2 regions of the Enterococcus mediterraneensis genome follow, and region 1 is predicted to be linked to the other one. Evidence: a T-box and tRNA genes for the amino acid it is inferred to sense, from the RefSeq annotation. Region 1 holds a T-box; the other holds one or more tRNA genes.
The links. A T-box is a leader RNA that pairs with one kind of tRNA and senses whether it is charged. The one in region 1 lies ahead of EFB00_RS02965 (valine--tRNA ligase), so its partner is inferred to be a tRNA-Val.

Region 1 (9,807 bases):
GACATCAACTTTTTTTTCATAAAAATAATCAAATCCTATAGCGGTGATCAGTTCAAATTCCGTGATATCCCCTAAACCCGCTTGTTGATTGATTTCTTCCACTAAAGGCTGATATTTATTTACATAGTAGACCAGATCCTCATCAGAAATAAACTGACGATTGATTTGGATCCGCTCATTGAAACTCACGATAAAAGGAGACGTAAATGTGCCTACCGTCAAACCGGCTTCTTCTAACATGCTCCGCAAATAACTGACGGTCGAACCTTTGCCGTTGGTACCAGCAATATGGATCACTGTCAGTTTTTTTTCAGGATGTCCTACACGATCCAGCAGCGCATTGACTCTCTCCAAGCCAGGACGCGTTCCATTCATTAATCGATCGTGGATCCAAGCGATTGCTTCTTCTCCGGTTTTGACCATTTTCCCACCTCATTCAGTAATTTATACACAAGTCAATTATAACAAACTTCCAGTGCAAAACCAGAAAAAGCGCTAGGAAAACGTTTCTCTCAGCTCATTAACTTTTATAAAAAGAAAAAAAGAGGCAGCAATAAAGCTCGGAACGATCTTAACAGAAATACGTTCGATAGCTTTATTGATAACCTCTTTATTAATGTCTTACTGACTTCTTACTATTTAGCTGATCGTCCGTAATTGTTGGATACGTTCCTGGACAGCTTGTTGTTTTTCAAGGTAGCCTTTTTCTTTTTCTCGTTCTTGTTGAACGACTTCTTCCGGTGCATTGGCAACAAAACGTTCATTTGCCAATTTACCTTGGACCCGTTTGACTTCTTTGGTCCATTTATCCAATTCTTTTTCCAAACGAGTGATCTCTTCTTTGATATCGATCAGCCCTGCTAATGGCAGATAGATGGTTGCGCCGGTCAAGACAGCGGACATCGCTAATTCCGGTGCTTCCAGATCTTCAGCGATCACTAATTCTTCCGGATTGCAGAAGCGTTCGATATAGTTTTTATTTTCGATCAAGAAGGTGTTGATGGCAGCATCACTGGTTTGGATCAACAATGTGATTTGTTTTGACAACGGCGCATTCACTTCTGAACGAATATTGCGGACAGAACGGATCAATTCTTTCAGAACTTCCATCCCTTTTGCCGCTGATTCGTCAGTAAATTCAGGACGAACTGCTGGATATTCAGCAACTACTAAAGATTTTCCTTCATGAGGGATCTTGCTCCAGATCTCTTCTGTCACAAACGGCATGATTGGATGCAACAGACGCAAGATTTGATCCAATGTATGGACAAGGATGCTCTTATTCGTCGTTTTCGCTGCTTCGTCGTCCCCGTAAAGGACTTCTTTACTCATTTCGATATACCAGTCACAGAAATCATCCCAGATGAAGTTGTACAGTTGGCGGCCGGCTTCACCAAATTCGAAACGATCAAACAGATCAGTAACTTTTTCGATAGTTTCATTCAAGCGGGTCAAGATCCAACGATCTGCCACTGTTTTGTCACCGGAAAGATCGATATCGTCATAGGTCATACCTTCCACATTCATCAATACAAAGCGGGAAGCGTTCCAGATCTTATTGATGAAATTCCAAGCAGCATCCATTTTTTCATAGCTGAAACGAACGTCTTGTCCTGGAGCAGAACCGTTTGACAAGAACCAGCGCAATGCGTCGGCACCGTATTTTTCGATGACTTCCATCGGATCGATCCCGTTACCAAGGGATTTACTCATTTTGCGTCCTTGTTCATCACGGATCAGGCCATGGATCAAGACATTTTCAAATGGCCGTTCGCCGGTAAATTCCAAACTTTGGAAGATCATACGGCTGACCCAGAAGAAAATAATATCATAGCCGGTCACCAATGTGCTGGTTGGGAAATAGCGTTTGAAATCTTCGCTGTCGGTATCCGGCCAGCCCATTGTTGAAAATGGCCATAAAGCAGAACTGAACCAAGTATCCAGCACATCAGGATCTTGCTGCCAGTTTTCGCTGTCTTCCGGTGCTTCCATACCTACATACATTTCGCCGGTTTCTTTGTGATACCAAGCTGGGATCTGATGTCCCCACCATAATTGACGGGAAATTACCCAATCGTGGACATTTTCCATCCAACGCAAGAAGGTTTGATCAAAGCGTGGCGGGAAGAATTCTACGGCATTGTCAGTACCTTGATTGTCGATAGATTGTTTGGCCAATGGAGCCATTTTGACAAACCATTGCGTAGATAACCGCGGTTCTACTACGACACCAGTCCGTTCCGAGTGCCCAACACTGTGGACCATCGTTTCGATCTTGACCAAACGTCCCAACTCTTTTAAGTCGCTAACAATCGCTTTGCGAGCGGCAAAACGATCCATTCCCGCATATTTTCCAGCCAGATCATTCATCGTACCATCATCATTCATCACATTGACCCGCGGCAAGTCATGACGATTGCCTACTTCAAAGTCATTTGGGTCATGAGCCGGTGTGATTTTCACAACACCGGTACCAAATTCCCGATCAACATATTCATCGGCGATGACTGGAATCTCTTTATTGACCAATGGCAAAATAACCATTTTACCGATCAGATGTTTATAACGATCATCTTCCGGATGCACAGCGACCGCGGTATCTCCTAACATGGTTTCCGGACGAGTCGTCGCGATCTCTACTTCGCCGGAGCCGTCTGCCAATTGATAGGTCATGTGGTAAAAAGCACCTTCGATATCTTTGTGGATCACTTCGATATCAGATAACGCAGTGCGGGCTTGCGGATCCCAGTTGATGATGTATTCGCCGCGGTAGATCAAACCTTTTTCAAACAATGTCACAAAGACTTTGCGGACCGCTTTTGACAAGCCGTCATCCAGCGTGAAACGTTCTCGAGAATAGTCTAATGAAAGACCTAATTTTGCCCATTGTTCACGGATATGGCCGGCGTATTCTTCTTTCCATTCCCACACTTGATCGACAAATTTTTCCCGACCAAGGTCATAACGAGAAATTCCTTGTTCCCGCAATTTTTCTTCGACTTTTGCTTGAGTCGCGATCCCGGCATGGTCCATTCCTGGCAGCCATAATGTATCATAGCCTTGCATCCGTTTTTGACGGATCAGCATGTCTTGTAATGTCGTATCCCATGCATGACCTAAATGCAGTTTCCCAGTGACATTTGGGGGCGGGATCACGATTGAGTATGGTTTGGCTTTCTTATCGCCATTAGGTTTGAACAAGTCTTCTTCCAGCCAATGCTGATAGCGGCCGGCTTCGACTTCTTGGGGATTATACTTGGTTGACAAATTATTCTCCGACATTTCGATTCCTCCTGAATAATATTTTTCCGCTTACCAATGATCTAGGCGAAAAATTTTTTATAAAATAAAAACGCCCTAAAATGCGAATGCATTTTTAGGACGTAAATTACGCGGTACCACCTAAATTGTAGCAGATTGCTACCTCTTGGAGTGAGTTAACGGTCACTAAGCGTTCGATCCTACATTCTCTTCAGATCAAAGACTCCCAAGCTACCTTCACTCTCTTTTCGTAAAAGTCTTTCAGCAATTGACTTTCTCTCTAAAACGTTCAGCAGAGCTACTCCTCTTGATCTTCGTCATGGCTTATTCTACAATGAAGTTTTTTGAAAGTCAATCAGATTAACGATCGAGCAGCCGCAAGCGCTTGTTCATAGTCAGGTTCTTGTGAAATATCTGGTACGATTTCAGTGTAGCGGATGATCCCTTCTGCATCTAAAACAAAGATCGTTCGAGCAAAATGACCAAAATCAGGGACCCAAATATTATAGATCTTTCCAAAAGAATTCTCAGGATCATGAAGCATCAGCATATCAATGCCTTCTTGACCGCACCAATTTGCCTGTTCTTCTTTTGTATTATTTGAGATCGTCGCAAAATTAAGACCGCTGACTTGGCTGGCTTCTTGGTTGAACCGTTTTGTCTGCAGCGCACATACTCGCGTATCGATATCAGGCACGATACTCAAAATCGTTGGTTTTCCTAAAAACTCTTGCAAGGAATGTTGTTGGTCTTGCAAATCTTTCAACACAAAATCAGGTGCTTTTTCGCCGACTTTCAATTGTTCGCCAGGGACATCATAAATATTACCTTTTCTTGTTACTTTCAATTCAGTAATTCCCTCCTTTGGATATTCTATTAGTATAGTCAACAACATTCCAAAGGACAAAGAACTTGCCTATATGCTGATTTTAGCTTGCCGATAGTTTTGATCGAAAAAAATCAATGTTTGGAGTTCGGTGGTCAGGTCGATATATTGGACATGAACATTGGCCGGCACTTCAACACGATCCGGAGCAAAATTCAAGATAGCTGTCACACCGGATGCCACAATCTTATCCACCGCTTTTTGCGAATATTGGCTGGGAACAGTAGAGATCGCAACCGTGATCTTATTTTCTTTCACGACATCTGACAGCTCTTGGATATCATAGACATAATGCCCTTCCACCTCTTTGCCGATAATAGACGGATCGTTATCGAAGACGCTGATGATATTCAAATTATCATTACGGCGGAAATTATTCTTCGCTAATGCTTTGCCTAAATTTCCAAATCCGATCAGCGCGATCCTTTTTTCATCTTGTGCATCTAAGATATGGTTGAATACTTCGATCAAGTACGCGACGTCATATCCATAGCCGCTGCGGCCTAATTCACCGATATGAGAAAAATCTCTGCGGATCGTCGCTGAAGGGACTTGTGTGATCTCGCTGAAGCCTTTCGACTTGATTCTGGTGATCTCCGCGTTTTGCAGCATTTTCAAATATCTAAGGTATAGAGGCAATCGCTTGGCGGTAGCTTTGGGGATCGCTTCTAACTTTGTTTTTTTCACCATATTGGTTCTCCTTTGTTAAATATTTCACATTTAAAGTTTAGCACGGGGACTTGTCTCCTGCAAGCGTTTCAGCAAAATACCTGGAATAATTAAAATGCACGGAAAAACAACTGTGAAAAAACAGCCGAAAGACAGAAACAATTCTAACTGCACATACGCATCGAGAATGTTTCATGGTCTTTCGACTGTTTTGATGGATATTGAATAGTCCTAGCCTGACTATCAGAAATTTTTGTTATAGCAGATCATCAAACTCCGATACAGCTTTATTTTCTGTCCGGATCTCTTCGATCTTCAGATTCTCTAAAGCCCGCTGCATCATCCCTTCGATATCCAAGCGTTCTTCATATTGTTGGACTTTATCCAACCGCGGACGTGTTTTAGGCTGTGGCGGCGCAAAAATCGTACAGCAGTCTTCAAAAGGCTGGATTGCCAATTCAAAGGTATCGATCTGTTGGGCGATTTCAATGATCTCCAGTTTATCCATCGTCACTACCGGCCGGATGATCGGCGTTGTCGTTACTTCGTTGATCGCCACCATGCTTTGTAATGTTTGAGAAGCTACCTGTCCCAGCGACTCACCATTGATGATCACTAGACCATGGCGCATTTCTCTTATCGCGTCTGTCAAACGCAGCATCATCCGCCGTGTCAATGTCATCCAATAGCCTTGCGGTACATGGCGTTTGATTTCTTCTTGGACTTCAGTAAAAGGTACTTCGATAAATTGGATGCTTCCTACATAAGGCATCAATTTTCTCGTCAGATCTTTGGCTTTTTTCAAGGCTTGCTCGCTAGTATAAGGCGGGCTGGCGAAATGAACGGCTTCGATTTCTACCCCCCGCTTCATAGCAAGGTATCCGGCCACTGGCGAATCGATCCCGCCAGAAAGCATCAGCATGCCGCGTCCGCTGGTTCCCACCGGCAGTCCGCCGGCACCTTTGATGGTCTCATAAGAAAGATAAGCGCCGTCACGACGGATCTCCACCCGCAGATTGATATCTGGCTTTTTCATTTGGACTTGAATATCAGGAAAAAGATCGAAGACACTGTTTCCTAGTGTTTGATTCAGCTCATTGCTGTCCAATTCAAAATCATGATCGCTGCGTTTTGCAGTGATTTTGAAGGTTTCTTTTCCCGTATAGATTTCTTTCATCACTGATTGAACGGCTGCTTTCAAGACTTCCACATTTTTTTCCACTTGGATACTTGGAGAAAAATTTTGGATCCCGAAAACTTTTTGCAGTTTAGGGATGATTTGTTCACTGTCTGCACCATTCAGCAAAAGATGCATCCGATCACGGTCTGCATGGATCTTCACCTCAGGAAACTCCGCCAATGTTCTGCGGACATTTTCCGCCAGCTGTATGATGAAGCTTTTGCGGTTTTTGCCTTTTGTAGACAATTCCCCGTAACGCACCATTATTTCTGTATATTTCACAATGTAAGCTCCTTAATTGATTTTTGAAAATTTTTGATACAACTGATGAAAGACGATCAAGAACTGTTCTACTTCAGCCATCGTGTTGCTTTCATCCAAACTGACCCGTACAGCAGAAGTCGCCAACTGTGCCGGTACATTCATCGCATGCAGCGTACTGCTGGCCATTTTTTTGCGGCTGGAGCAGGCGCTGGTAGTGGATATGTAGATCTGTTTTTCTTCAAAGGCGTGGACCATTACTTCTCCCCGGATTCCTTTTAGACCAAAACACAAAATATGGGGAGCAAAGTTTTCTTCTTGAGAGAAGATCGTTACCTTGTCATATTCTGCTAAAGCAGAGGCTAGATAATTTTTGAGGGTTTGAACATGGTCAGGGCGCGCTTGTTTTTTCTCAACCGCCAGACGCAGCGCCTTAGCCATCGCGACGATCGCCGGCACATTCTCTGTTCCGCTGCGATGTTCTTGTTCTTGTCCGCCGCCCGTCAATAACGGTGCTAATTTCCGGCCTTTGCGCCAATAAATAAACCCGACACCGCGAGGACCATGGAATTTATGGGCGGAAAAAGTCGCGAAATCCACACGATCCGTTAACCACTGTTCTTGCGGAACTTTAGTGATCGCCTGCACAGCATCTACATGAAAATGGATCTTGGGATGATTTTCTAAGATCCTGCTGATTTCTTTAATCGGCTGAATCGAGCCCACTTCATTGTTTACTGCCATGACTGAGACCAAGATCGTATCTTTGCGGATCAGCTCTGCCAACGCAGAAGTATCGACAAAACCTTCTTTAGTCACTGGTGCCACACTGACTTCAAACCCTAGTGATTTCAATTGTTCAGCAGTTTCAGAAACTGCCGGGTGTTCGATACTGGAAATAATGATGTGTCGTCCAAAATCTTTTTTCTGGAGAGCAGTACCTTTTAAGACCCAGTTGTCGCCTTCTGTTCCTCCAGAAGTAAACCAAATCTCATCTTTTTCGACGGATAAAAGTTCTGCGATTTGTTTACGCGCTTGTTGCAGCAGGCGATCGGCTTGATTGCCCAAATCATGCAGACTGGACGGATTGCCGATGATCCGTTGACTGGTTTTTACATAAGTGTCCAACGCTTGCGGAAAAATTGCCGTTGTTGCGCTGTTATCAAAATAAATCATGCAGGATTCCTCTCTTCTAAAAATTCTTTCCTATTATAAACGCTGTATCCATTCCTTTCAAGGAGCTTGTTTCTCAGAACTTTGCCATAAAAAAAGCGCGCCCGAGATCGATATACATCAGAACGCGATTCTTTATAGCTGTACTGTTGCCATTTCAGCTGTATTCTTCAATGATTTTTACTGCTTTTTCATAGTCGGGATTGGGAGAGCCGTCCATATTTTCTGAGATAAAATCAAAACCAAAACGTCGATATAGTTTTATGGCTGGATAGCTCCAAGTTTGCGTGTGCAAATAGATCGGACTGTTTTTATTCAAATCAGGAAATTTCTGTAGGACCTTAGCGATCAATGCTTTAGCGATACCTTTTCCTTGATATCCCGGTTTAACAGCAAGCCAATGAAAGACAGGATAGTTTTCTCCTAGAATTTGTTTCTGCCATGCACTGCAAGTGGCGATCCGCTCCCCTTCATCTGTGACAACGAAAAACATTCGTTCCGTCAATTCCTCGGGATAAGGAGAAAATGCTTTTTGAAAATAGGTCAATGCTTCTTCTTTGTTTTTAAATTCTCCTACGGAAGTCTCGATCTCGGCCCAGTCTTCTTCTGCTTGCGGCAGATACGTTTCAAAATGGAATCCTTCTGCTAATGATGTTTCCGGTACCGTTTCCTGCAAAGGACGGGTCATCCAGATCTCAGCATAAGGCAATGATTTATCTAACATCGTTTTCCCTCTTTTCCTTATTAAATACTCCAATGACTAATGGTGTTTCTGTCATTTTACCATAAATAAAAAGAGGAAACGCCGAAACGTTTCCTCTTTTTGAATACAGCTATACGCTGTTTGCTAGACTAGATCACGATTATTGAAATAGAAATTTTCGATCCGTTTGAATGCCCCCGGCTCTACTCGTTCCAATGATGCGCCGATCTCATCCAACGCTTCTTGATAACGATAATCGCGGGTAAACAATTGCAGGCTTTTATCGATGGATGCTTTGATTTCAGGATGTGAATGACGGTAACGATTTGCGTATTGCATCATTTGTTCAGTCAAAGCAGCCGCATCTACTAGATCATGGGTTTTTTCATCCAATAATTCGATATCATCATTACAGATATCCACCAGTTTGTTGACTTCTTCCATGTTGATCCGGATCTTATTCAATGCTTTGCTGAGTTCTTCCACACGGTCAGTAGCGACAAAGAAAAATTCCAAGTAATCGCCAGGCAGTCCCGGTAAGCGTTGTTTCTCAACGAAGCGTTTCAAGTTGCGCAGTTTGAATTCGTATTGTTCTACTTTTTCTTGGGCTTTCTTTTCGCCTTTGCGCAGATCACGAAGCGAATCATCGATCTCTACTTGTTGGCTTTCGATATCGTCCAAGATTTTATAGGAATCTTTGTAGAAGCTTTGTACGTCTGAGAATGGAATCTCATGATGATCCATTTGTGGTTCGATCTCATCGTTTCGTCGTGCCAACTCGTTGATCTCTGTTTGGAATCCGCGAACACGGCCTAATTCATTTTGATTCAATGTGTAGCTTTGTGCGGTATGATCCAACTCGATCATCAATTGACGGTTATTTTTTGTTGCGTGCTGGATATAATCAGCAATGACTTGGCGATTTTTCACCACATATTGTTTGGCATTGATTTCTCGTTCCATGACTGTATACAGAGAATCGATCGCACTTGCTGTATCACGGTTGGCAACTTCCACCGCATCGACTTCAGTTTTCTCAAGATCGCTCATTGAGTTTTCCACACGTTTTTTCACGCGATTGATCTCATCTTGGAAGTTTTCTTCAGGAAAGACATAATGATCTGCCAATAAACGTTTGTAACCGTCTTGGATCTCTTTCAATTGATCTGGGAAAGTTTTGTTCAATTCTTCGTAAGCTGATGGGATCCGTTTCATCACTGCATTCAAATCATAGGTATGCTTTTCAGCAGTTTCTAAAACTTCACTGGCTTCGACTGGATCACCGGATGTATTCAGTGTTACGAATTGGGTAAATTCGATCTCGATGTTTTTGACTTGTTTTTGTAATTCAGAATAGGCAGGTCCGTACGCATCCCCGTTTTCCCGCAATTCTTTTTTCAAGTCTTCGTACATATCCAAGGCTTTTTGGACTTTCAGGGAATTACGTTCTTCACTTTCCCGCAGTTCTTTAAGCCCATCACGGATCTCTTCGACTTTTTTCTCCATTTGATCCATCGTGCTCTCAGCTTCAGCGATGGCATTTTTAGCATTTAAGAAGCGGAATGTTTCATTCAAGCTTTCAACTTCGAAGATCTGGCTTTCCAGTTCAGCGAAATCACTGGTGGAGATATCCGTCCATTTTTGGTTCCATTCTCGGAAAGTATTTTGACTTTG
Region 2 (9,807 bases), 460 kb from region 1:
GAATCGAACCCGCGATCTCCTGCGTGACAGGCAGGCATGTTAACCCCTACACCACGGAACCAATTTAGTTTTTAATTGCGGGAGCAGGATTTGAACCTACGACCTTCGGGTTATGAGCCCGACGAGCTACCAGACTGCTCCATCCCGCGATAATATTAAAAAGGAGGATAAGGGATTCGAACCCTTGCACGGTTTTACCCGCCTGACGGTTTTCAAGACCGTTCCCTTCAGCCGGACTTGGGTAATCCTCCAAAATAAAAAATGATCCGTACGGGATTCGAACCCGTGTTACCGCCGTGAAAGGGCGGTGTCTTAACCACTTGACCAACGGACCGTGCTAAACGGAGAAGGAGGGATTTGAACCCTCGCGCCGGTTTCCCGACCTACACCCTTAGCAGGGGCGCCTCTTCAGCCACTTGAGTACTTCCCCAAAAACCAAAAATGTGTTGTTTTGATTTTTTAATGGGCCTAAATGGACTCGAACCATCGACCTCACGCTTATCAGGCGTGCGCTCTAACCAGCTGAGCTATAGGCCCATAATAATAAAAAACTAAAGCGGGTGACGAGAATCGAACTCGCGACAACAGCTTGGAAGGCTGTGGTTTTACCACTAAACTACACCCGCATGGCGGTTCCGACGGGAATCGAACCCGCGATCTCCTGCGTGACAGGCAGGCATGTTAACCCCTACACCACGGAACCAATTTAGTTTTTAATTGCGGGAGCAGGATTTGAACCTACGACCTTCGGGTTATGAGCCCGACGAGCTACCAGACTGCTCCATCCCGCGATAATATTAAAAAGGAGGATAAGGGATTCGAACCCTTGCACGGTTTTACCCGCCTGACGGTTTTCAAGACCGTTCCCTTCAGCCGGACTTGGGTAATCCTCCAAAAAAACAAGACTACAATGCCAACTATGGACCTTGTAGGACTCGAACCTACGACCGGACGGTTATGAGCCGTCTGCTCTAACCAACTGAGCTAAAGGTCCAGGCTCTTAAAAAAATCGCGGCGGAGGGGATCGAACCCCCGACCTCCCGGGTATGAACCGGACGCTCTAGCCAGCTGAGCTACACCGCGAAAATCATTATTAAAATGATATGGAGCCTAGCGGGATCGAACCGCTGACCTCCTGCGTGCAAAGCAGGCGCTCTCCCAGCTGAGCTAAGGCCCCATTGTTGCTTTTTTATCGGGAAGACAGGATTCGAACCTGCGACCCCTTGGTCCCAAACCAAGTGCTCTACCAAGCTGAGCTACTTCCCGTTGTTACTAACGCGCCCAAGAGGAGTCGAACCCCTAACCTTTTGATCCGTAGTCAAACACTCTATCCAGTTGAGCTATGGGCGCATGTTGTGAAATGCCGAGGACCGGAATCGAACCGGTACGGTGATCACTCACCGCAGGATTTTAAGTCCTGTGCGTCTGCCAGTTCCGCCACCCCGGCGCGTTGTGGCAAAAAGCGGAAAACGGGGTTCGAACCCGCGACCCCCACCTTGGCAAGGTGGTGCTCTACCACTGAGCTATTTCCGCATCTTCAGATGCCGGCTAAAGGACTTGACCCCTCGACCCTCTGATTACAAATCAGATGCTCTCCCACCTGAGCTAAGCCGGCTTTTTTTAATGCGGGTGAAGGGACTTGAACCCCCACGCCGTAAGGCGCTAGATCCTAAATCTAGTGCGTCTGCCAATTCCGCCACACCCGCATATACGAAATGAGCCGTACAGGGCTCGAACCTGTGACCCTCTGATTAAAAGTCAGATGCTCTACCAACTGAGCTAACGGCTCATATGGAGGTTAACGGGATCGAACCGCTGACCCTCTGCTTGTAAGGCAGATGCTCTGCCAGCTGAGCTAAACCTCCATGATCTATAAAACAGCGTGGCGACGTCCTACTCTCACAAGGGGCAACCCCTCACTACAATCGGCGCTAAGAAGCTTAACTTCTGTGTTCGGCATGGTTACAGGTGTATCCTTCTCGCTATCGCCACCACACTATTTAATTGAGTAAGTCTTGCTCACTCAAAACTGGATTTGAAGAAAGTCTCAAAACTCTTCCGAGTTTCATTTTGGTTAAGTCCTCGATCGATTAGTATCAGTCCGCTCCAACCATCACTGGTCTTCCACTTCTGACCTATCTACCTGATCATCTCTCAGGGATCTTACTTTCTTAAAGAAATGGGAAATCTCATCTTGAGGTGGGCTTCACACTTAGATGCTTTCAGCGTTTATCCCTTCCCTACATAGCTACCCAGCGATGCCTCTGGCGAGACAACTGGTACACCAGCGGTAAGTCCATCCCGGTCCTCTCGTACTAAGGACAGCTCCTCTCAAATTTCCAACGCCCGCGACGGATAGGGACCGAACTGTCTCACGACGTTCTGAACCCAGCTCGCGTGCCGCTTTAATGGGCGAACAGCCCAACCCTTGGGACCGACTACAGCCCCAGGATGCGACGAGCCGACATCGAGGTGCCAAACCTCCCCGTCGATGTGGACTCTTGGGGGAGATAAGCCTGTTATCCCCAGGGTAGCTTTTATCCGTTGAGCGATGGCCCTTCCATGCGGAACCACCGGATCACTAAGCCCGACTTTCGTCCCTGCTCGAGTTGTTGCTCTCGCAGTCAAGCTCCCTTCTGCCTTTACACTCTTCGAATGATTTCCAACCATTCTGAGGGAACCTTTGGGCGCCTCCGTTACCTTTTAGGAGGCGACCGCCCCAGTCAAACTGCCCATCTGACACTGTCTCCCACCACGATTAGTGGTGCGGGTTAGAGTGGCCATAACGCAAGGGTAGTATCCCACCAGCGCCTCCGTCGAAACTAGCGTCCCGACTTCTACGGCTCCTACCTATCCTGTACATGCGGTACAGACACTCAATATCAAACTACAGTAAAGCTCCATGGGGTCTTTCCGTCCTGTCGCGGGTAACCTGCATCTTCACAGGTACTAAAATTTCACCGAGTCTCTCGTTGAGACAGTGCCCAAATCGTTACGCCTTTCGTGCGGGTCGGAACTTACCCGACAAGGAATTTCGCTACCTTAGGACCGTTATAGTTACGGCCGCCGTTTACTGGGGCTTCAATTCGTACCTTCGCTTGCGCTAAGCACTCCTCTTAACCTTCCAGCACCGGGCAGGCGTCAGCCCCTATACGTCATCTTTCGATTTTGCAGAGACCTGTGTTTTTGATAAACAGTCGCTTGGGCCTATTCACTGCGGCTGCTCGTTAGAGCAGCACCCCTTCTCCCGAAGTTACGGGGTCATTTTGCCGAGTTCCTTAACGAGAGTTCTCTCGCTCACCTTAGGATTCTCTCCTCGACTACCTGTGTCGGTTTGCGGTACGGGCCGTTCAATTCTCACTAGAAGCTTTTCTCGGCAGTGTGACATCAGAAGCTTCGGTACTTAAATTTCCCTCCTCATCACAGCTTGTCCTTAACAAAAGCAAGCATTTGACTCACTTTCAGACTTACTGCTTGAACAGACATATCCATCAGTCTGCACTTCTTAGCCTCCTGCGTCCCTCCATTGCTCAAACAAATTGAACGGGTACAGGAATATCAACCTGTTGTCCATCGCCTACGCCTGTCGGCCTCGGCTTAGGTCCCGACTAACCCTGGGCGGACGAGCCTTCCCCAGGAAACCTTAGTCATTCGGTGGACAGGATTCTCACCTGTCTTTCGCTACTCATACCGGCATTCTCACTTCTAAGCGCTCCAGCAGTCCTCACGATCTGCCTTCAACGCCCTTAGAACGCTCTCCTACCATCGTACCAAAGGTACGATCCACAGCTTCGGTAATATGTTTAGCCCCGGTACATTTTCGGCGCAGGGTCACTCGACTAGTGAGCTATTACGCACTCTTTAAATGGTGGCTGCTTCTAAGCCAACATCCTAGTTGTCTGTGCAACCCCACATCCTTTTCCACTTAACATATATTTGGGGACCTTAGCTGGTGGTCTGGGCTGTTTCCCTTTCGACTATGGATCTTATCACTCACAGTCTGACTCCCGGATATGAATGAATGGCATTCGGAGTTTATCTGAATTCGGTAACCCGAGATGGGCCCCTAGTCCAAACAGTGCTCTACCTCCATCATTCTTAATTCCGAGGCTAGCCCTAAAGCTATTTCGGAGAGAACCAGCTATCTCCAAGTTCGTTTGGAATTTCTCCGCTACCCACACCTCATCCCCGCACTTTTCAACGTACGTGGGTTCGGTCCTCCAGTGCGTTTTACCGCACCTTCAACCTGGACATGGGTAGATCACATGGTTTCGGGTCTACGACTACATACTCATTCGCCCTATTCAGACTCGCTTTCGCTGCGGCTCCGTTTCTTCCACTTAACCTCGCATGCAATCGTAACTCGCCGGTTCATTCTACAAAAGGCACGCTATCACCCATTAACGGGCTCTAACTTGTTGTAGGCACACGGTTTCAGGATCTATTTCACTCCCCTTCCGGGGTGCTTTTCACCTTTCCCTCACGGTACTGGTTCACTATCGGTCACTAGGGAGTATTTAGCCTTGGGAGATGGTCCTCCCGGATTCCGACGGAATTCCTCGTGTTCCGCCGTACTCAGGATCCTCCTAGGTGCTTTCCAAATTTCGTCTACGGGGTTTTTACCCTCTTTGACGGACTTTTCCAAGTCCTTCGACTATCTGAAAAAACTACCAGATCGGAGTCCTACAACCCCAAGATGCAAGCATCTTGGTTTGGGCTTTTCCCGTTTCGCTCGCCGCTACTCAGGGAATCGAATTTTCTTTCTCTTCCTGCAGGTACTTAGATGTTTCAGTTCTCTGCGTCTACCTCGAATGTGCTATGTATTCACACAAACGTAACATCCTATCAAAGATGTTGGGTTCCCCCATTCGGAAATCTCTGGATCATAGCTTACTTACAGCTCCCCAAAGCATATCGGTGTTAGTCCCGTCCTTCATCGGCTCCTAGTGCCAAGGCATCCACCGTGCGCCCTTATTCACTTAACCTAATACAACCTTGCGGTTGGGTTTTGAGTCGTTTCTCTAGCGATAGAGGCGTACTCAAGAATAAGCTTTGAAAAAACTTCTTAAAAAACTCTTTTCAACGCGGTGTTCTCGGTTTGTTTTGATTCTTTTCTTCAAATATCCAGTTTTCAATGAACAAATCTTTTTGAGAGTAAACCTCTCAAAACTGAACAAAGGCAAACGATGTGTAAGTTTCCGTAATAATTTCCTTAGAAAGGAGGTGATCCAGCCGCACCTTCCGATACGGCTACCTTGTTACGACTTCACCCCAATCATCTATCCCACCTTAGGCGGCTGGCTCCAAAAAGGTTACCTCACCGACTTCGGGTGTTACAAACTCTCGTGGTGTGACGGGCGGTGTGTACAAGGCCCGGGAACGTATTCACCGCGGCGTGCTGATCCGCGATTACTAGCGATTCCGGCTTCATGTAGGCGAGTTGCAGCCTACAATCCGAACTGAGAGAAGCTTTAAGAGATTAGCTTAGCCTCGCGACTTCGCGACTCGTTGTACTTCCCATTGTAGCACGTGTGTAGCCCAGGTCATAAGGGGCATGATGATTTGACGTCATCCCCACCTTCCTCCGGTTTGTCACCGGCAGTCTCGCTAGAGTGCCCAACTAAATGATGGCAACTAACAATAAGGGTTGCGCTCGTTGCGGGACTTAACCCAACATCTCACGACACGAGCTGACGACAACCATGCACCACCTGTCACTTTGTCCCCGAAGGGAAAGCTCTATCTCTAGAGTGGTCAAAGGATGTCAAGACCTGGTAAGGTTCTTCGCGTTGCTTCGAATTAAACCACATGCTCCACCGCTTGTGCGGGCCCCCGTCAATTCCTTTGAGTTTCAACCTTGCGGTCGTACTCCCCAGGCGGAGTGCTTAATGCGTTTGCTGCAGCACTGAAGGGCGGAAACCCTCCAACACTTAGCACTCATCGTTTACGGCGTGGACTACCAGGGTATCTAATCCTGTTTGCTCCCCACGCTTTCGAGCCTCAGCGTCAGTTACAGACCAGAGAGCCGCCTTCGCCACTGGTGTTCCTCCATATATCTACGCATTTCACCGCTACACATGGAATTCCACTCTCCTCTTCTGCACTCAAGTCTCCCAGTTTCCAATGACCCTCCCCGGTTAAGCCGGGGGCTTTCACATCAGACTTAAGAAACCGCCTGCGCTCGCTTTACGCCCAATAAATCCGGACAACGCTTGCCACCTACGTATTACCGCGGCTGCTGGCACGTAGTTAGCCGTGGCTTTCTGGTTAGATACCGTCAAGGGATGAACATTTTACTCTCATCCTTGTTCTTCTCTAACAACAGAGTTTTACGATCCGAAAACCTTCTTCACTCACGCGGCGTTGCTCGGTCAGACTTTCGTCCATTGCCGAAGATTCCCTACTGCTGCCTCCCGTAGGAGTCTGGGCCGTGTCTCAGTCCCAGTGTGGCCGATCACCCTCTCAGGTCGGCTATGCATCGTGGCCTTGGTGAGCCGTTACCTCACCAACTAGCTAATGCACCGCGGGTCCATCCATCAGTGACGCAAAAGCGCCTTTCAAATATCCTTCATGCGAAGAACATTGTTATACGGTATTAGCACCTGTTTCCAAGTGTTATCCCCTTCTGATGGGCAGGTTACCCACGTGTTACTCACCCGTTCGCCACTCCTCTTTTTCCGATGAGACAAGTCTCGGTGGAAAAAGAAGCGTTCGACTTGCATGTATTAGGCACGCCGCCAGCGTTCGTCCTGAGCCAGGATCAAACTCTCATAAAAAGTTTGGAAACGATCAATTGATCGTTAAGCTCATTGAATTGATTTGCTAGCTATTGCTTGCATGTATTTTGCTTCTCGAAAGAAGCGCCCTACACATTTGGTTCGTTTGCTTGCTTTGTTCAGTTTTCAAAGGTCTACCATGCTGTTTCAGCAACTTTTTAATCATATCAGAGCGACAAGTGTTTGTCAACTCTTTTTTTGATTTTTTTCGCAAGAGTTAGAAACTCAAGAAGCGAAATGTTTAGCTGTCTGACAGCGACTTTGTTATTTTAGCAAGCTTTCGCGTTGCTGTCAATAACTTTTTTAAGTTTTTTTCAAACTTTTTTATTTGTTGTTCTCAAGCGTTGTTTCTCTCTCAGGAACATGTAATAATATACCAACTAAACGCCTTAAGGTCAATGAATTTATTGTACTTTTTTCAACTTTTTTTCATTTCCGATTGTTTATTTATAACCACTAATAAATCATTCGTTATTTAAGCTTTTACATTTTAAAACAAGGAAGAAAATGCTTCGCTTGATTGACTTCTACACAAAAGAAAAAGAACCAAAATCATATGATTTTGGTTCTTTTTCATTATTAATATACTTTTTAACGCATTGTTGGGAACAAAAGAACATCGCGAATTGATTGCGCGTCTGTTAAAAGCATGACTAAACGGTCGATACCGATCCCCAGTCCACCGGTTGGCGGCATACCATATTCCAAAGCTTCCAAGAAGTCTTCGTCGACACCGTGTGCTTCGTCATTTCCTTGTTCACGTTCTTTTTCCTGTGCTTCGAAACGTTCCCGTTGATCGATCGGGTCATTCAACTCAGTAAAGGCATTGGCAAATTCACGCCCTACGATAAACAATTCAAAGCGGTCTGTGAAACGGCCGTCTTCAGGATTTTTCTTGGCTAATGGCGATACTTCTACTGGATGTCCGTAAACAAATGTCGGTTGTTGCAGAGTATCTTCAACGAATGTTTCGAAGAATTCATTGATGATATGGCCCACAGCCATTGCTTCTGTGATTTCCACATGATGCTCATCAGCTAATTGACGTGCTTCTTCGATAGTCATTTCTTTCCAGAAATCGACACCGGTTTTTTCTTTGATAGCATCTACCATGTGAACGCGTTTGAATTCAGCTTCTAAATCCACTTGTTGTCCGTCATATGAAATAACGGCACTGCCCAATGCTTTTTGGGCTGCATTGCGGATGATACCTTCTGTTAGGTCCATCACATCTTGGTAGTCTGTATAAGCAGTATACACTTCGATCATCGTAAATTCTGGGTTGTGGGTAGTATCGATCCCTTCATTACGGAAGACACGACCGATTTCATACACTTTCTCCATCCCGCCTACGATCAAGCGTTTCAAGTGCAATTCCAGTGCGATACGTAAATACAGATCCATATCTAACGCGTTATGGTGAGTGATAAATGGTCGAGCCGCCGCGCCCCCTGCTTGATTATGCAACACAGGCGTTTCAACTTCTAAATAGCCCAGTCCATCTAAGTAACGACGAATCTCACTGATGATTTGGCTGCGTTTGGTAAAACGGTCAAAGCTTTCGCGATTACTGATCAAATCCAAATAACGTTGGCGATACCGTTGCTCGATATTTGTCAAACCATGGTATTTATCTGGCAAAGGACGCAATGCTTTTGATAAAATCGTGATTTCTTTTGCTTTTATAGTCACTTCACCGGTATCAGTTTTCATGATTTCACCAGTTACACCAAAGAAATCTCCTAAGTCAGCGTGTTTGAATACTTCATAAGCTTCATCTCCGACTTGATCTTTACGGACATAGATTTGGATCTGTCCTTCACGATCTTGTAAATGAGCAAAGCCAGCTTTCCCTTTCCCGCGTTTTGTGATCACGCGTCCGGCGATACTTGCTGAAAGACTCATTTCAGCCAATTCTTCTTTGGTTCTTTGGTCAAATAATTCATGCAACTCGGCAGAATTATGGCTACGTTCAAATCGTTTACCAAAAGGATCGATTCCTTCTTCTCGCAACTGTTCCATCTTCTGACGACGAACCAGCATTTGATCGTTTAGTTCTTCTTGCGTGTGTTGTTCCTCTGTCACGAGTGTTCCTCCATTCTGATCTATGTTCTTTCTTATAATGCCAATGATATCGAAAAAAAGCAAGACGATTTAGTACTTTCGTCTTGATTTTTATTCTTATTGCGCGATACGTTGGATGGGTTGTTGTTCTGTCTTTTCAACAAAAACATCCAGCAAATCGTTAATGGTTTGTTGCTCTTCCGCCTGATTGATCGCTACTTTGACTTTGGCTGCGCGGGAGATTCCCTTTAGATAGTAAGCAGCGTGCTGACGGAATTCGCGAGTTGCGACTTTTTCCCCTTTCAAATCAACCAATCGTTGCAAATGAAGCTTGGCGGTGGCGATTTTTTCACGAGGCGTTGGCTCTGCAATCAATTCCCCAGTTTCCAAATAATGCTGTGTACGATGGATCATCCAAGGATTGCCTAACGCCGCCCGTCCGATCATCACACCGTCAGCGCCGACTTCTTCCAACATCCGTTTGGCGTCTTCTGGGGTTTTGACATCCCCATTGCCCATGAACGGGATGGAGATATGCTGTTTGACTTCTTTCAAGACGTCCCAATTCGCTACGCCTTCATACATTTGGACCCGTGTCCGGCCATGCATGGCGATCGCTGATGCACCGGCTGTTTCTGCTGCTTGTGCGTTTTGGACCGCGAAGACATGCTGATCGTCCCACCCGATCCGCATCTTGACTGTCACAGGAATATCGACAGCCGAAGACACTGCCCGGACCATCTCATAAACTTTATCAGGATCCAATAACCATTTCGCACCGGCTTCCGCCTTGATGATCTTGTTTACCGGACAGCCCATATTGATATCGATGATGTCAGCTTCTGTATTTTCTTGGACAAATTGCGCCGCTTCTACCAAGGATTCCTTATTGCCGCCAAAGATCTGCAGACTTAACGGATGTTCCCGTTCGTCGATATAAAGCATCTCCAGAGTCTTTTTGTTGCGG

Region 2: it encodes a tRNA-Val, which carries the amino acid that the T-box ahead of EFB00_RS02965 (valine--tRNA ligase) is inferred to sense. The anticodon was not compared.

Annotation. Positions count from the first base shown of each region.
Region 1 covers NZ_UWOP01000001.1:631,279-641,085, forward strand. Annotated here, with positions in the region: gene EFB00_RS02960 (bifunctional folylpolyglutamate synthase/dihydrofolate synthase) at 1-423, opposite strand, end outside; gene EFB00_RS02965 (valine--tRNA ligase) at 640-3,282, opposite strand; T-box leader at 3,375-3,585, opposite strand; gene tpx (thiol peroxidase) at 3,617-4,108, opposite strand; gene EFB00_RS02975 (redox-sensing transcriptional repressor Rex) at 4,178-4,837, opposite strand; gene thiI (tRNA uracil 4-sulfurtransferase ThiI) at 5,073-6,278, opposite strand; gene EFB00_RS02985 (cysteine desulfurase family protein) at 6,291-7,433, opposite strand; gene EFB00_RS02990 (GNAT family N-acetyltransferase) at 7,588-8,154, opposite strand; gene ezrA (septation ring formation regulator EzrA) at 8,278-9,807, opposite strand, start outside.
Region 2 covers NZ_UWOP01000001.1:1,087,873-1,097,679, forward strand. Annotated here, with positions in the region: tRNA gene EFB00_RS05220 (tRNA-Asp) at 1-61, opposite strand, end outside; tRNA gene EFB00_RS05225 (tRNA-Met) at 76-149, opposite strand; tRNA gene EFB00_RS05230 (tRNA-Ser) at 162-251, opposite strand; tRNA gene EFB00_RS05235 (tRNA-Glu) at 263-334, opposite strand; tRNA gene EFB00_RS05240 (tRNA-Ser) at 343-430, opposite strand; tRNA gene EFB00_RS05245 (tRNA-Ile) at 464-537, opposite strand; tRNA gene EFB00_RS05250 (tRNA-Gly) at 556-626, opposite strand; tRNA gene EFB00_RS05255 (tRNA-Asp) at 628-703, opposite strand; tRNA gene EFB00_RS05260 (tRNA-Met) at 718-791, opposite strand; tRNA gene EFB00_RS05265 (tRNA-Ser) at 804-893, opposite strand; tRNA gene EFB00_RS05270 (tRNA-Ile) at 921-994, opposite strand; tRNA gene EFB00_RS05275 (tRNA-Met) at 1,010-1,083, opposite strand; tRNA gene EFB00_RS05280 (tRNA-Ala) at 1,105-1,177, opposite strand; tRNA gene EFB00_RS05285 (tRNA-Pro) at 1,193-1,266, opposite strand; tRNA gene EFB00_RS05290 (tRNA-Arg) at 1,277-1,350, opposite strand; tRNA gene EFB00_RS05295 (tRNA-Leu) at 1,362-1,447, opposite strand; tRNA gene EFB00_RS05300 (tRNA-Gly) at 1,462-1,533, opposite strand; tRNA gene EFB00_RS05305 (tRNA-Thr) at 1,543-1,615, opposite strand; tRNA gene EFB00_RS05310 (tRNA-Leu) at 1,625-1,706, opposite strand; tRNA gene EFB00_RS05315 (tRNA-Lys) at 1,717-1,789, opposite strand; tRNA gene EFB00_RS05320 (tRNA-Val) at 1,793-1,865, opposite strand; rRNA gene rrf (5S ribosomal RNA) at 1,881-1,996, opposite strand; rRNA gene EFB00_RS05330 (23S ribosomal RNA) at 2,071-4,985, opposite strand; rRNA gene EFB00_RS05335 (16S ribosomal RNA) at 5,217-6,776, opposite strand; gene lysS (lysine--tRNA ligase) at 7,368-8,861, opposite strand; gene dusB (tRNA dihydrouridine synthase DusB) at 8,958-9,807, opposite strand, start outside.